DNA from 2 places in the Mesorhizobium sp. BHscii genome. Region 1 is predicted to be linked to the other one. Evidence: predicted binding sites of a transcription regulator. Region 1 holds the regulator's gene; the other holds the start of a gene.
What was found. Region 1 encodes LexA, which represses DNA repair genes until DNA is damaged. Its sites were predicted from a motif close to TGTTCNNNNTGTGTTCNG; they were not measured.
Positions count from the first base shown of each region.

Region 2: ACWTU7_RS00035 (ATP-dependent helicase) is a predicted target of LexA. The motif match lies at 2,019-2,036, and genes of this name have one in related genera.

Region 1 covers NZ_JBSPKW010000018.1:115,983-123,143, reverse strand. The annotation lists gene trpD (anthranilate phosphoribosyltransferase) at 1-20, shown strand, start outside; gene trpC (indole-3-glycerol phosphate synthase TrpC) at 25-876, shown strand; gene moaC (cyclic pyranopterin monophosphate synthase MoaC) at 943-1,440, shown strand; gene ACWTU7_RS23005 (molybdopterin molybdotransferase MoeA) at 1,440-2,645, shown strand; gene lexA (transcriptional repressor LexA) at 2,750-3,487, shown strand; gene ACWTU7_RS22995 (ComEC/Rec2 family competence protein) at 3,481-5,937, opposite strand; gene gltX (glutamate--tRNA ligase) at 6,039-7,161, shown strand, end outside.
Region 2 covers NZ_JBSPKW010000001.1:4,641-11,801, forward strand. The annotation lists gene ACWTU7_RS00020 (ATP-binding cassette domain-containing protein) at 1-1,047, opposite strand, end outside; gene ACWTU7_RS00025 (hypothetical protein) at 1,443-1,628, opposite strand; gene ACWTU7_RS00030 (hypothetical protein) at 1,779-1,949, shown strand; gene ACWTU7_RS00035 (ATP-dependent helicase) at 2,051-4,132, shown strand; gene ACWTU7_RS00040 (DUF982 domain-containing protein) at 4,290-4,592, shown strand; gene ACWTU7_RS00045 (GGDEF domain-containing protein) at 4,679-5,467, opposite strand; gene ACWTU7_RS00050 (DinB family protein) at 5,568-6,080, opposite strand; gene ACWTU7_RS00055 (glutathione S-transferase family protein) at 6,172-6,867, shown strand; gene bluB (5,6-dimethylbenzimidazole synthase) at 6,965-7,161, shown strand, end outside.

The sequences.
Region 1 (7,161 bases):
TCGAGATTTCGAACGGATAGAGCCGTGTCTGATATCCTGCGTAAGATCGAAGCCTACAAGCGCGACGAGATCGCTGCGGCGAAGGCGCGCGTGCCGCTTGCCGAGATCAAGGCGCGGGCGAAGGACACCGACGCAGCGCGCGGCTTTCTCTCGGCTCTTGAAGCCAAGCGCAAATCCGGCAGCTTCGCGCTGATCGCCGAGATCAAGAAGGCGAGCCCGTCCAAGGGCCTGATCCGCGCCGATTTCGATCCGCCGGCACTGGCCAGGGCCTATGCGAAAGGTGGTGCTGCCTGCCTTTCCGTGCTGACCGACGCGCCGTCCTTCCAGGGCGCGCCTAAATTCCTCACCGATGCGCGCAACGCCGTGACATTGCCCGCTTTGCGCAAGGATTTTCTGTTCGAGCCCTATCAGGTGTTCGAAGCCCGTGCGTGGGGCGCGGATGCCATCCTGATCATCATGGCGAGCGTCGATGACGCCGTGGCCAGCGAACTCGAAACGACGGCGTTCGAACTCGGCATGGACGCACTGGTCGAAGTGCATGACGAGGCCGAGACGGAACGCGCGCTGAAACTGTCATCGCGGCTGATCGGCATCAACAACCGCAATCTCCGGACGTTCGAAACCAGCATCGAGACCTCGGAGCGGCTCGCGAAGATGGTGCCGGCAGACCGCCTGCTGGTCAGCGAGAGCGGTATTTTCTCGCACGAAGACTGCCGCAGGCTGGAACGGAGCGACATCGGTACATTCCTCGTCGGCGAGAGCCTGATGCGGCAACAGAATGTGGCCACTGCAACGCGCCTGCTTTTGACGGGCAAGGCGCCGGCTCATGCATCGGCCCGAAGATCGGAATCGATTTTTGGAGAGCACGATGCATAGTTTCAAAGGGTTAGAGAGTACTTTGCGCGTCCAAACGGACGCACGTCGCTCTAAGGCTGACTGACGATGACGGCCGCCCTCACCCATCTTGGCGCGAAAGGCGAAGCCAATATGGTCGATGTCGGCGACAAGGCGGAGACGACGCGCACGGCAATCGCCGAAGGTCTTGTCGCGATGCGGCCCGAAACGCTGAAGATGATTCTTGACGGCGATGCCAAGAAGGGCGACGTGCTGGGCACGGCGCGCATCGCCGGCATCATGGCGGCCAAGAGGACGCATGAGCTGATCCCGCTCTGCCATCCGCTGCTGTTGACCAAGATATCCGTTGACATCGAACCGGACGCGACGCTGCCAGGCCTGAAGGTCACGGCGCTGGCCCGCGTCACAGGTAAGACCGGCGTCGAGATGGAAGCGCTGACCGCCGTCTCGGTCGCCTGCCTGACCATCTATGACATGGCCAAGGCGGTCGACCGCGCCATGGTGATCTCGGGCATCAGGCTGGTGGAAAAGACCGGCGGCAAATCCGGCGACTACAAGGCGGACGCCAAGGGGGCAGGCCAATAATGGCACTGCTTCCGGTCGCCGAGGCGCTCGAGCGCCTGCTTGAGGATGCTGCGCCCTTGCAGGCTGAATGCGTCGCCCTGATGGACGCCGCCGACCGCGTGCTGGCGGAGCCGCTTCTGGCGCTTCGCACCCAGCCGCCGTTCAACGCGTCCGCTATGGACGGCTATGCCGTGCGGGCCGAGGACGTAGCGTCCGTGCCCGCAAGACTTTCGGTGATCGGCATGGCGCCGGCCGGACGCGGCTTTGCCGGAACAGTCGGCCCGGCGCAGGCCGTGCGCATCTTCACCGGCGCGCCGCTTCCTGCAGGCGCCGACACCATCGTCATCCAGGAGAATGCCAGGGATCTCGGCGGCGGCAGCGTCGAAGTGACCGCGTCGACGGTTGAAGGCCGCAACATCCGCTGCCTCGGGCTCGATTTCTCGAAGGGCGACATCCTGCTGGAGAAAGGCCGCCCGCTTGATCCGGCGGCATTGTCGCTGGCGGCGTCGGCCAACCACCCGCAGGTCAGCGTGGTGAAACGGCCGCTGATCGCCATCATCGCCACCGGCGACGAATTGCTGCCGCCGGGCAGCGACCTTGGCCCCGACCAGATCATCTCGTCCAATGCCTATGGCGTCGCCGCCGCGGCCCGCTCGGTCGGCGCCAGCGCGCTCGATCTCGGCATCGCCCCCGACCGCAAGGAGGCGATCGCCACGCTGGTGAAACAAGCGGTCGACGCAGGCGCCGACGTCATTGTCACGCTGGGCGGCGCCTCGGTCGGCGACCATGACCTGGTCCATGACGTGCTGACCGGTGAAGGCATGACGCTCGATTTCTGGAAAATCGCCATGCGGCCTGGCAAGCCGTTGATGTTCGGGCGGCTGGGCGACATCCGCTGCATCGGCCTGCCTGGCAATCCGGTGGCGAGCCTGGTCTGCACGCAGCTCTTTCTGAAGCCGCTGCTTGCGCGGCTCGGCGGCCGCGCCTTCCGGCAGGACATGCGTCAGGCGCGGCTCGGCGCCGCCATGCCGGCCAACGATCTCAGGCAGGACTATGTACGCGCGGTGGTGAAGGAAGAAGCCGGCACGCCACTGGCGACCCCGTTCGGCGTCCAGGATTCCTCGATGCTCAAAATGCTGGCCGACGCCAACGGGCTGATCGTGCGCGAGCCATTCGCTCCCCCAGCCGCGACGGGCGCCGCGTGCAGCGTGCTGATGCTACGCTGAACAAAACGTCAACACATTCATTAAACTTTAAACGGTTGCGGAACACAACTGGAACAGATAGTGTTTGTTCTGGGTTTGTTTTTCTGATTCTGTTGGGGGTCGCGATGCTGACACGCAAACAACATGAACTGCTGATGTTCATCCACGAGCGGCTGAAGGAAAGCGGCATTCCGCCCTCGTTCGACGAGATGAAGGAAGCGCTCGACCTCGCCTCGAAGTCGGGGATCCATCGGCTGATCACGGCGCTGGAGGAGCGCGGTTTCATTCGCCGCCTGCCCAACCGGGCCCGCGCGCTGGAGGTGCTGCGCCTGCCCGATTCGATCGCGCCCGGCCTCAATGCGGCTCGCAAATTCTCGCCAAGCGTCATTCAGGGCAGCCTTGGGCAGGGCAGCCTCGGACGACAGATCAAACCGGCGCCTTCGCGCCTGCCCGCGGCCGGCAATGACGACGACGTCGTTGCCACCATCTCCATACCGGTGATGGGCCGCATCGCTGCCGGTGTGCCGATCGACGCCATCCAGCACCAGACGCATTCGATCTCGGTACCACCGGACATGATCACCGGCGGCACGCACTACGCGCTGGAGGTCAAGGGTGATTCGATGATCGAGGCCGGCATTTTCGACGGCGACACGGTCATCATCCGCAACGCCGACACCGCCCAGCCTGGCGAGATCATCGTCGCATTGGTCGACGAGGAGGAAGCGACGCTGAAGCGGTTCCGCCGCAAGGGCGCCTCGATCGCACTGGAAGCCGCCAATCCGGCCTATGAGACGCGCATCTTCGGGCCGGACCGGGTCAAGGTGCAAGGCAAGCTCGTCGGACTGATCCGGCGTTACTGAGCGGCAGGCTTCTTGGGTTTCTCGGCCCTGCGGTATGGCGGCAAGCCCCTCGCCTCGCGCGAAAATCTCCGCTGCTCGTGCCAAGGCCTATATGGCTGTCTGACGGCAAAACGGATTTCTGCGCGCGTCGTCGCTGATAGCGGATCGAAGAAGACGGCGGCACTGCCCATGCGAGCGAGCTGCCGTTTGGTGACGACGAGAACCAGCGGATTGCGGCAGGGATTATAATAGGCTGTGGCATCGTCGATGACGATCAAATCCGCAAAGGCACAGGCTGGCCGTGCGGTTTTGCGGTCGTCGGCGAGTGCGATGATCGCGCCGGACGGGTGCCGGGCGAGGCACAGGCCGGCAGTGCAGTAGAAGGGCGCTCCAGGCGGCAGGTCGGCCGGGTCGGCGATGTCGAACCGCACGTCTCCTTTTTCGAATGTTTCCGGCTCGACAATGGTCGCTGAAACCAGCGCATGTTTCCAGTTGTCGGTGGTGAATTCGTTCGAACGCACCCGGTTGACGGCAAGTTCGCCGCCGCCGATCGGCAGCGCCACCAGATGCGCATCTTCCGAAATCAGCACATCGGGGGCGCGCGTGTCGGAAATCGTCAGCAGGCCGGCGAGCGCAAAGGGAAGTGCCGCAAGCCGCAACCATGTCGTCGCCATCGTAGCGATGACCAGGGCGACCGTCACCAGCAGAACCGACTGCAACGAGATCAGCCCGACTGCATCGACCGGCGACCGCTCGGAAATCCATCCCGATATTGCGATCATGGCCGTCAGTCCCTTGCCCATCATGTAGAGGAAAGGTCCGTCGAAGCCGAAAGGCATTGCCAGAGCGCTGAGGACGGCCAGGAACATGACGACCGTGACGATTGGCATGACCGCCAGATTGGCGAACAGGCTAAGCGGCGATACGCGCTGGAAGTGCCAGATGGCGAAGAGCGCGGTGGCGCTGCCGGCAATGATGGAGGTCATTGCGATGGTCCCTGTCCCAGCGGCGAGTTTTCGCGTGACGAAAGCGACCGGCGACCGTCGCTGTGGCGGCGCCGTGGCCCTGTCGGCACGATAGTCGGACCATCCGGCATAGGCGCCCACGAGAGCAGCAGTCGCGGCGAAGGACATCTGGAAGCTTGGGCCGACCACCTCGTGCGGCGACACGACGATGACGGCGATGGCAGAAATCGTCAGATTGCGCATGGTAAGTGCCGCTCGGTCGAACAGCACGGCGACAAGCATTACCGCCAGCATGATGAAGCTGCGTTCAGCCGCGACCACGATACCGGAAAAAATGAGATACGCAGCGATGGAAAGGAGTGCGGCAGCAGCCGCATATTTCTTGACCGGCCGGCGTGACGAAAAATCGGGAAACAGCGCAAAGGCGCCGCGCAGCAATCCCATGATCGTGCCGGCGACAAGCGCCATGTGCAGGCCGGAAATCGAGATGATGTGGTAGATGCCGGTGCGCCGCATCGATTCGTTTATCTCTTCGGGAATGCCGGCACGCACACCGATGATCAGTGCGGCGGCAATCTCCCCCTCGGCGCCACCAATGCTGTCCCTGATATGGTCGGCAATGTTTTCGCGCGCCTTTTCGATCGAGGAAGAAAGGCGCGCGGCGAACGGCGCATCCTCGGAAACGACGATCTTCGGATTGCTGAGGAAAAAGCCACTGGCACCGATACCGGCGAAATAGCTGTCAAAGGAGAAGTCATAACTGTCCGGCCTAACCGGGCCAGTCGGAGGCAAAAGCCGCACATAACCGGTTGCCACCGAGCCTGCAGTCATCTCAGCGGGAATTTTGCGTGCCGAAACCCTGACACGTCCCGGTGCATAACGCAGTGTCGGCCGGGCGGTCGACATCACGTCGATGGTCAGCCTGATCCGGCCGTTCGCCATCTGATCGAGCCTAACGACACGGCCGGTGAGCTGGGTCTGGATTTCCGAACCGAGCATCTGCGTTCCCGCGCGCCAGGTTTCAACCTTGGCGGCGAGAACACCGAGTGCGCACAGCAACGCTGCCATGAAGCACAGATGCGTCTTGCGCCATGAGCGCGTGACAGCCGCACACAACGCCGTGAGGACCACGACGGCAATGGGCTGCGGAAAGTCCGGTTCGACGGTAAGCGAAAAATAGACGATCACCCCGCACGCCAGAAAAACCGGCACCAGCAGGAAGGCGACGCCGCGGTCGAGTTCCAGGCCGGCTGCCGAGGCCATGCTGTTGCGGATACCGGATGGTGAAAGATGGCTAAGCTGTCGGCGGAAACGAATGACGGGCCCCGGTTGTGGAGCCGGTATTGGCGCGGAGCGGTCCGGCGAAAGAGACTGGGTGGCCGGGTGCGATGCAGGCAGCAAAGCGGCTAGCGGCTCGGCGTGAGGAACGTCGGCAAACAGCGATCGTTCGCTGACGCTTGTGATCGCGCCCTCGCTCTCGTCCACGCCCCGGCCTGGTCCAGCCATCGGGTCTGCCCCTTGCACCCTTGACCTCCTATGCTACATGAACGCGCGACGCGCGAAAGTCCGCGCAACCACATCCGTTCCTGCGCTTGCCTGAGAGTTCTATGTCCGACAAGGTCGTCACCCGTTTTGCCCCCTCTCCCACCGGCTTCCTGCATATTGGCGGGGCGCGCACGGCGCTGTTCAACTGGCTGTATGCGAAACACACTGGCGGCAAGATGCTGCTGCGGATCGAGGACACCGATCGCGAGCGTTCGACCGATGCGGCAACCGCTGCCATTCTCGATGGGCTCGCCTGGCTCGGCCTCACCTGGGACGGCGAGCCGGTATCGCAGCTCGAGCGCGCGCCGCGCCACCGCGCGGTCGCCGAGGAGCTGGTGCGGCTCGGCAAAGCCTATTACTGCTATGCGACGCCGGCCGAGTTGGAGGCGATGCGCGAGAGCGCGCGTGCCAAGGGGCTGCCTCCTCGGTATGACGGCCGCTGGCGCGACCGCGACCCGTCGGAGGCGCCGGCCGGCGCCAAGGGCGCGATCCGCATCAAGGCGCCGGCCGGCGGCGAGACGGTGGTGCATGACCGCGTGCAGGGCGAAGTCCGCTTCCCCAACAAGGATCTCGACGATTTCATCATCCTGCGCTCGGACGGCAATCCGACCTATATGCATGCCGTCGTCGTCGACGACCATGACATGGGCATCACCCACATCATCCGCGGCGACGACCATCTGACCAATGCCGCCCGCCAGATGGTGATCTATCGAGCCATGGACTGGGACGTGCCGTCGATGTCGCATATCCCGCTGATCCATGGCGCCGACGGTGCCAAGCTGTCGAAGCGGCACGGTGCGCTAGGCGTCGAAGCCTATCGTGCCATGGGCTACCTGCCTGAGGCACTGCTCAACTACCTGGCGCGGCTTGGCTGGAGCCACGGCGACGACGAGGTCATGTCGATCGCCGACATGATTGCCTGGTTCGACATCGGCGACGTCAACAAGGGGGCCGCCCGCTTCGACTTCGCCAAGCTCGAGGCGCTGAACGGCGTGCATATGCGCCGCATGAACGACGCCGAATTGCTCGATATCTTCATCGCCACTTTGCCCTATCTGGAAGGCGGCCCGGCGATCGCAACGCGCCTCGACGACACGCGCAAGGCGCAGTTGCTCGCCGCCCTGCCCGGCTTAAAGGAGCGGGCCAAGACACTGGTCGAGCTGGCCGACGGTGCCGCCTTCC
Region 2 (7,161 bases), on a different contig from region 1:
GCCGTTGCCATTGGCACCAAGCAGCGCGATGCGGTCATCGGCGTCGATGCGCAGCGTCATCTTCTTCAGGATCGGCTGACCCTCGGTATAGCCGACATTGACGTTGTTCAGCGCGATGATCGGCGAGGCGACCGTCTTCACCGGCTCGGGAAAGGAAAACGGCCGCACGTTGTCGTTCACAATTGCGGCGATCGGCTTCATCTTCTCCAGCGCCTTGATGCGCGACTGCGCCTGTCTCGCCTTGGAAGCCTTGGCCCGAAAGCGCTCGACGAAGGATTCCATGTGCTTGCGCGCGGCTTCCTGCTTGACCCTGCCCTTCTCCTGCAATTCGCGCTGCTCGGTGTATTGGCGTTCGAACTGGTCGTAGCCGCCGCGCCAGAGAGTCAGCTTCTTCTGGTCGAGATGGACGATCGAGTTGACGGCGCGGTTGAGCAGGTCGCGGTCGTGCGAGATCAGAAGTACGGTGTGCGGATATTTCGACACGTAGTTTTCCAGCCACAGCGTGCCTTCGAGGTCGAGGTAGTTGGTCGGCTCGTCGAGCAGCAGCAGATCGGGCTCGGCAAACAGCACTGCGGCGAGTGCGACGCGCATGCGCCAGCCGCCGGAGAACGAGGAGGCTGGCCGTCGCTGGGCGTCGTCGTCGAAGCCGAGGCCGGCGAGGATGGTGGCGGCACGCGACTCGGCCGAATGGGCGTCGATATCGGCCAGCCGCATGTGGATGTCGGCGATGCGGTGCGGATCGGTCGCCGACTTTTCCTCCTCGATCAATGCGGAGCGTTCCAGGTCGGCCTTGAGCACGATCTCGATCAGCGGCTCCTCGGTGCCGGGCGCTTCCTGCGCCACCTGGCCTATGCGCGTGTTCTTCGGCAGGCTGATCGAGCCGGTCTCGGAGGCGAGGTCGCCGGTGATCGCCTTGAACAAAGTGGTCTTGCCGGTGCCGTTGCGGCCGACGAGGCCTGCCTTGCTGCCGGCCGGCAAGGTCAGCGAGGCATGGTCGAGAAGCAGGCGTCCAGCCATGCGGAGCGAAAGGTCGTTAATGATCAGCATGGCCGCGCTTTTGCACGGGACGTCAGCGCTTCGCAAGAGCTTGAGCGCCGGTTGGCCGCATAAGGCATGAAAATGGCCGGCGGCGGCAGATTGCCTGATGCCGCGGGAGGAAAGATCCGATCGCCGGCCTCACCGGACCAGAGAGCCAGCCCCGGGTTGGGCCGGGAACCTGCTGCGACGACGCGGCCTTGCGAGCAGCGGCTTCTCGCATCTGAAAATGGCAGTTTTGTCACATTTGTCAGTTGATTGACTGTCCAACGCGGTCGTCTTCCGCGATCGCCCCATGACGCAACAGCAAGACTCAGCTATCTCTATGTATGCGGCGGACCTGATACCCGCCTGGCCGGCGTCATCGCCCCCTCCCAAGCGGCGCCGGCCGCTTTTTCTGCGTTCCATCACTGCGCCGGCGGCGTGCCGGGTTGATCATCGCCTGACGTGGACTTGGGTGCAGGGTCGACTTGCGGGTTTTGATCGGCGCCGGGGGCCTTTGTCGGTGGGATATTGTTATCGCAAGCCGCGACAGCCAGCGCTGCCGCCAAAACGAGCCAGGTCGGGGCCAGCAAAATTGAGAGCTTGTTCATCGCAACCTCCTGTCATCGGGCAAACGAGACGGTGCCGATTTGGTTGCACACTCAGGCAGAGCTCGGGGCGTTCGGAAAGCGGGGAACAAAACGAGAGAGCGAGGAACAAAACGCGGGCTCTTCGGTTGGTCCACACCAATGGAGAAAATCATGATCCGTCTGCTCATAGCCGGTGCCGCCGTCTACGTGGCCTACCGTATAGTCAGGGAAATCATTGACGAGGTGCCCGACGACTTCGATCCGCTGTTGCTGCCGCCTCCCGATGACGACAAGTCGTTGCGGCGGCAGTCGGCGGCAATGGGCGTAGAGCCCGAGCGCTAAGTCCAGTTCATCGGCTGGTGCGCCAGTAGAAACGGACGCATCGATCGCAACTTTCGCGTCGAAACCGTTGCGAACAAAGCGGAAACGATGCTTGATGGGCAATGAACCTCGCTGCCCGTGATTCGACCTTCCGGCCTGACTATCTCGCGAAGCTGAATGCCGAGCAGTGCCTTGCCGTCGAGCATGGCGACGGCAAGGTCGCCGGGCCGCTACTGGTGATCGCCGGAGCCGGCTCCGGCAAGACCAGCACGCTGGCGCATCGCGTCGCGCATCTGATCGTCAGGGGCGCTGACCCCAGGCGCATCCTTTTGATGACGTTTTCGCGTCGTGCCGCATCGGAAATGGCCAAGCGGGTCGAACGCATCGCCGGCGAGGTGCTCGGCCGAGACGCTTCCATCATCACCGATGCGCTGAGCTGGGCCGGCACGTTTCACGGCATCGGCGCCAGGCTGCTGCGCGATTATGCGCCGGAGATCGGCCTCGATCCGGCCTTCACCATCCATGACCGCGAGGATTCGGCCGACTTGATGAACCTCGCCCGGCACGAACTCGGCTTCTCCAAAACCGAAGGCCGTTTTCCGACCAAGGGCACGTGCCTGGCGATCTATTCGCGTGCCGTCAACGCGCAGGCGCCGCTCGGCGAGATTCTCGGTTCGGTGTTTCCCTGGTGCGCGAGTTGGGCAGAACAGCTTAAGACGCTGTTCGCCCGATATGTCGAGACCAAGCAGGCGCAGAACGTGCTCGATTACGACGACCTGTTGCTCTACTGGGCGCAGATGGCCGGCGAGCCGGAGATATCAGCGCATCTGGGCGGGCGCTTCGACCATGTGCTGGTCGACGAATACCAGGACACCAACCGGCTGCAGGCCTCGATCCTCACGGCGCTCAAGCCGGACGGCTCCGGGCTGACGGTGGTCGGTGACGATGCGCAGTCGATCTATTCGTTTCGAGCGGCGGAAGTGCGCAACATCCTCGACTTCCCCAAACAGTTCGCGCAGCCGGCCGAGATCGTCATGCTTGAGCGCAACTACCGCTCGACCGAGACCATCCTGGCCGCCGCCAATGCGGTGATCGGCGAGGCCTCGGAGCGCTTTACCAAGAACCTCTGGTCGGAGCGCAAATCGGCGGAAAAGCCGAGGCTGGTCAGCGTTCGCGACGAAGCCGAGCAGGCGAGTTACGTCTGCCAGGCTATCCTCACCGAGCGTGAGGCCGGCACGGCGCTGAAAGCGCAGGCCGTGCTGTTTCGCGCCTCGCACCACAGCGGGCCGCTGGAGATCGAGCTGACGCGCCGCAACATCCCGTTCGTCAAGTTCGGCGGGCTGAAATTCCTCGACGCCGCCCATGTCAAGGACGTGCTGGCGGTGCTGCGCTTCGCCGAAAACCCGCGTGACCGCGTCGCCGGTTTTCGCGTGCTGCAGCTTTTGCCCGGTATCGGCCCTTCGGCGGCTTCGCAGATCGTCGACACCATGGCGACTTCGCTCGACGAAACGATGGGGCTGGCGCGCTACCGGCCGCCGCAACGCGCCGCCGACGACTGGCCGGGCTTCGTCGCGCTGTTCTCGCAGCTTCGCACCGGGTCGGGAAAATGGCCTGTTGATCTCGAACAGGTCAGGCTCTGGTATGAGCCGCATCTCGACCGCATCCACGAGGACGCAACGACGCGCCGGGCCGATATTCTGCAGCTCGAACAGATCGCCTCGGGCTATGCCTCGCGCGAGCGTTTCCTGACCGAGCTGACGCTCGATCCGCCGGATGCAACCAGCGACGAGGCCGGGCCACCGCATCGCGACGAGGACTATCTGATCCTGTCGACCATCCATTCGGCCAAGGGCCAGGAATGGAAGAACGTCTTCGTGCTCAACACCGTCGACGGCTGCATCCCGATCGATCTCGCCGTCGGCTCGAAGGAGGATATCGACGAGGAGCGCCGCCTGCTCTATGTGGCGATGACGCGGGCCAAGGACGGTCTGCACCTGGTCATGCCGCAGCGCTTTTTCGTCCACGGCCAGGCGGCGCGCGGCGATCGCCACGTTTACGCCTCGCGCACCCGCTTCATCCCGGCCTCGATCCTCGGCGCCTTCGAACAGACATCATGGGCGAGCGTCCCGGCCAAGGACGATCCGCGCCGCCAGCCGCAAGTGCGCGTCGACCTTGGCGCCCGCATGCGTGACATGTGGAAATAGGCTGCCTCTTCGGCACGCCGCTCATGCGGCGGAGCTTGGTGGCGAAAATCAAATCTCGGCAACATGGAACCTGATGCCGCAATCCGCGTTTCTGGGCGTCCGATTCAGATCGGAGAGCGGCGTCCGCCGTCACCTCCGCCCAATTCGAGAGGCAAGAATGCACGACCCGATGCTCTTCACCCCCGTCGCCGTTACCGTCGGCGCCGGCCACAAGCGCATAATCGCTTCGCTCTTCGACATGCACGAGTTCCTGACCGAGTTCCCGCCATCGCGGCGACGCCTGAGCTATGGCGCGGCGGTGAAGGCATGCGAGGCGGCACGCGCCGGCGAGATCTCGCCCGAAGCGGCGCGCGATGCCATGATCACCTTCGCGGCGGCGGCAGGCATTCTCTGGCCTTCGGCCCAACCGGCAGTCTCGGTCAAGCCGGTCGCGCGGGGCCAGGGCGGATACGCCGCATGACTGGCTAGGCCTCTTTTGCGACTATGGCCCGCCGAAGATGCTATTCGTCTTCGACGGGTTTCCGACATGGGTATCAGGCGCGGCCCTCAATGGACCGTCATCAGGTCGCCGTTCGGCAAACCGCTCAATGCCGCTGCTTCGAAGCTGACTTGGTCGCGGCCGTTTGATTTAGCCCTGTAGAGGTGTTTATCCGCCACAACGAACATGTCGGCATAGGTGGTCGGTCCGCTGAAGGCGACGCCGCCGATGCTTACCGAGAGGGGACAGGGTTGCCCGCCCGGGGAAAAATCCGCCTCGCGGATACGGCGCCGTATCCCCTCCGCGACCAGCCAGGAATGCGATGGGTCGGCGCCGGGAAGGAAGACTGCGAATTCCTCACCGCCAATTCGCCCGACGATGTCGGCGCCGCGCAGCTGGTCTTGAATGGTCTTGGCGATCAGCTTGAGGGCCTGATCGCCACAGTCGTGGCCGAGGCGATCGTTGACGGACTTGAAATGGTCGGCGTCGACAATCAGCAAGGCGCCGGAGCTGGCGACAGAATGGCTGCGAGCTTGCTCGAGATAGGCTTCGACAAGCATTGAAAACGCGCCGCGGTTGAACACCGCTGTCAGGCTGTCGGTCGCCGCGACAATTGTCAGTTCCTTTTGCGCGATTGCCAGCTGACGCATTTTCCACATCAGGAAAGACAGGAACGAACCGGCCAGCACCAGCGGCAGCAGCAGATCGGTGAGTTTCGCCCGCCACAGCGCTTCAGGCGACAGATACGGGAAATTGAAGGAATCGACGAAGAAGGCGGCGGCGATGCAGACCGCGGTACCGACAACGGTGACGGCCACCACCCTGCCCCAACTCGTGGGAGAAAAATCGATCCGCATGCCATTGCTCCCGCTATGGCAGGCTATTTTGAAGCGGGAACACGAATGAAGTCCTAAGACTTTGCTTCAATTCGATCGTGATCGATCCGGATAATCCAAATCAGGCGAAGGCGCGGCCCTCTTCGCTGCGCTGGAACAGCGTGAGGTCAAGTGGCACCGAAGGCCGGCCGAGAACGGTCAGGATCGCGTGCGCCTGGCCGCGGTGATGGGTCTGGTGGTTGAAGAAATGATCAAGCGCCGGCGCCAATCGCTGCGAGACGGTGCGCATGTCGGAGACGGTCATGTAAGAGAACCGGCCGGACAAGGCCTTGTCGCTTGACGCCCCGACCCAGTCGATGATCCTTTTGTCTTCGGCCTCGCGCGCCAGCCGCAAGCCCGGCAGGGCGCGGTGCAGGATCGTGTCGAGCCTGGCCGGCGCGTCCCCCTCGCCGGTAAAGCGCCTCATCCAGATGCGATCGGCAGTTAGAACATGGTTGAGCGTGCCCATCATCGAGCCGAAGAAAACCCCGACATTGCGGTGAAATTCTTCCTCGTCGAGATCGGCGGCGGCATCGTAGATGCGGCTATTGGCCCATTGATTGTAGGCCGCAAACATCATGAAGTGCTGTTTCATCTTTTTCTCCCGACCCGCGAGACCCCGTTTCGGGTGCCTACCGCATCGGCCCGAAACGTCGCTCTAGTAGACCGCAAGGAAGCTGCCGCCAATGACCATTCTGCTCTATGACCTCGTCGGACGCGATGCCGCCCGTCCGTTCAGCCCACATTGTTGGAAGGCGACGATGGCGCTTGCCCACAAGGGGGTCGACATCTCAACCGTGCCGACGCGTTTTCTCGAAGTGCCCACTGTCGAAGGCGGCGCTTCGAAACTCGTTCCGGTGATCCGCGACGGCGAGAAGGTGGTCGCCGATTCCTTCGCCATCGCGCTCTATCTCGATGAGGCCTATCCCGAGCGGCCGACATTGTTTTCCGGCGACGGCGGCAAGGCGATGGCGCGCTTCATCGAACGCTGGTCGCAACTGACCATCCACCCCTATGTCACCACCGCGGCGATCATGGACCTCCACGCTATGCAGGATGAGCCGAACGCCGCCTATTTCCGCCAGAGCCGCGAGCAGCGCTTCGGCAAGAGACTGGAAGAGGTGATGGCGGCGCGAGACCTCGGCCTTGGCGCCTTCCGCGCCTCGCTGGAGCCGTTGCGCTCGATGCTCGCCTATCAGCCGTTCATCGGCGGCCAATCACCGCTGTTTGCCGACTACATCGTCTTCGGCGCGCTGCAATGGGCGCGCATCGCCTCACCCTACCGGTTGCTCGACGACAGCGATGTGGTGGCGCAGTGGTTCGAGCGCTGCCTCGATTTGCATGGCGGCCTCGGCCGCAAGGTGGCGGCGGCTGCCGCATAGGGCAGTAAGGCAGTAGGTATGCGCAGCGCCATGACTTACTGCCCTACTCCCCTACTCCCCTACTCCCCTACTCCCCTAACAAAGGCAGCACGACCCCATGACGTCAGGCCCGGAATTCCCGGACGATTTTCGCGCCGAGTTGGGCAACCTCTTCCTGTGGCGGCGGGACGTCAGGCGATTCAAGCCGACGCCGCTTCCGGAAGGCGCTCTGGAGCGGCTGCTCGACCTCGCCAGCATTGCGCCCTCGGTCGGGCTGAGCCAGCCCTGGCGTTTCGTCATGGTCGAGAGTGCGGA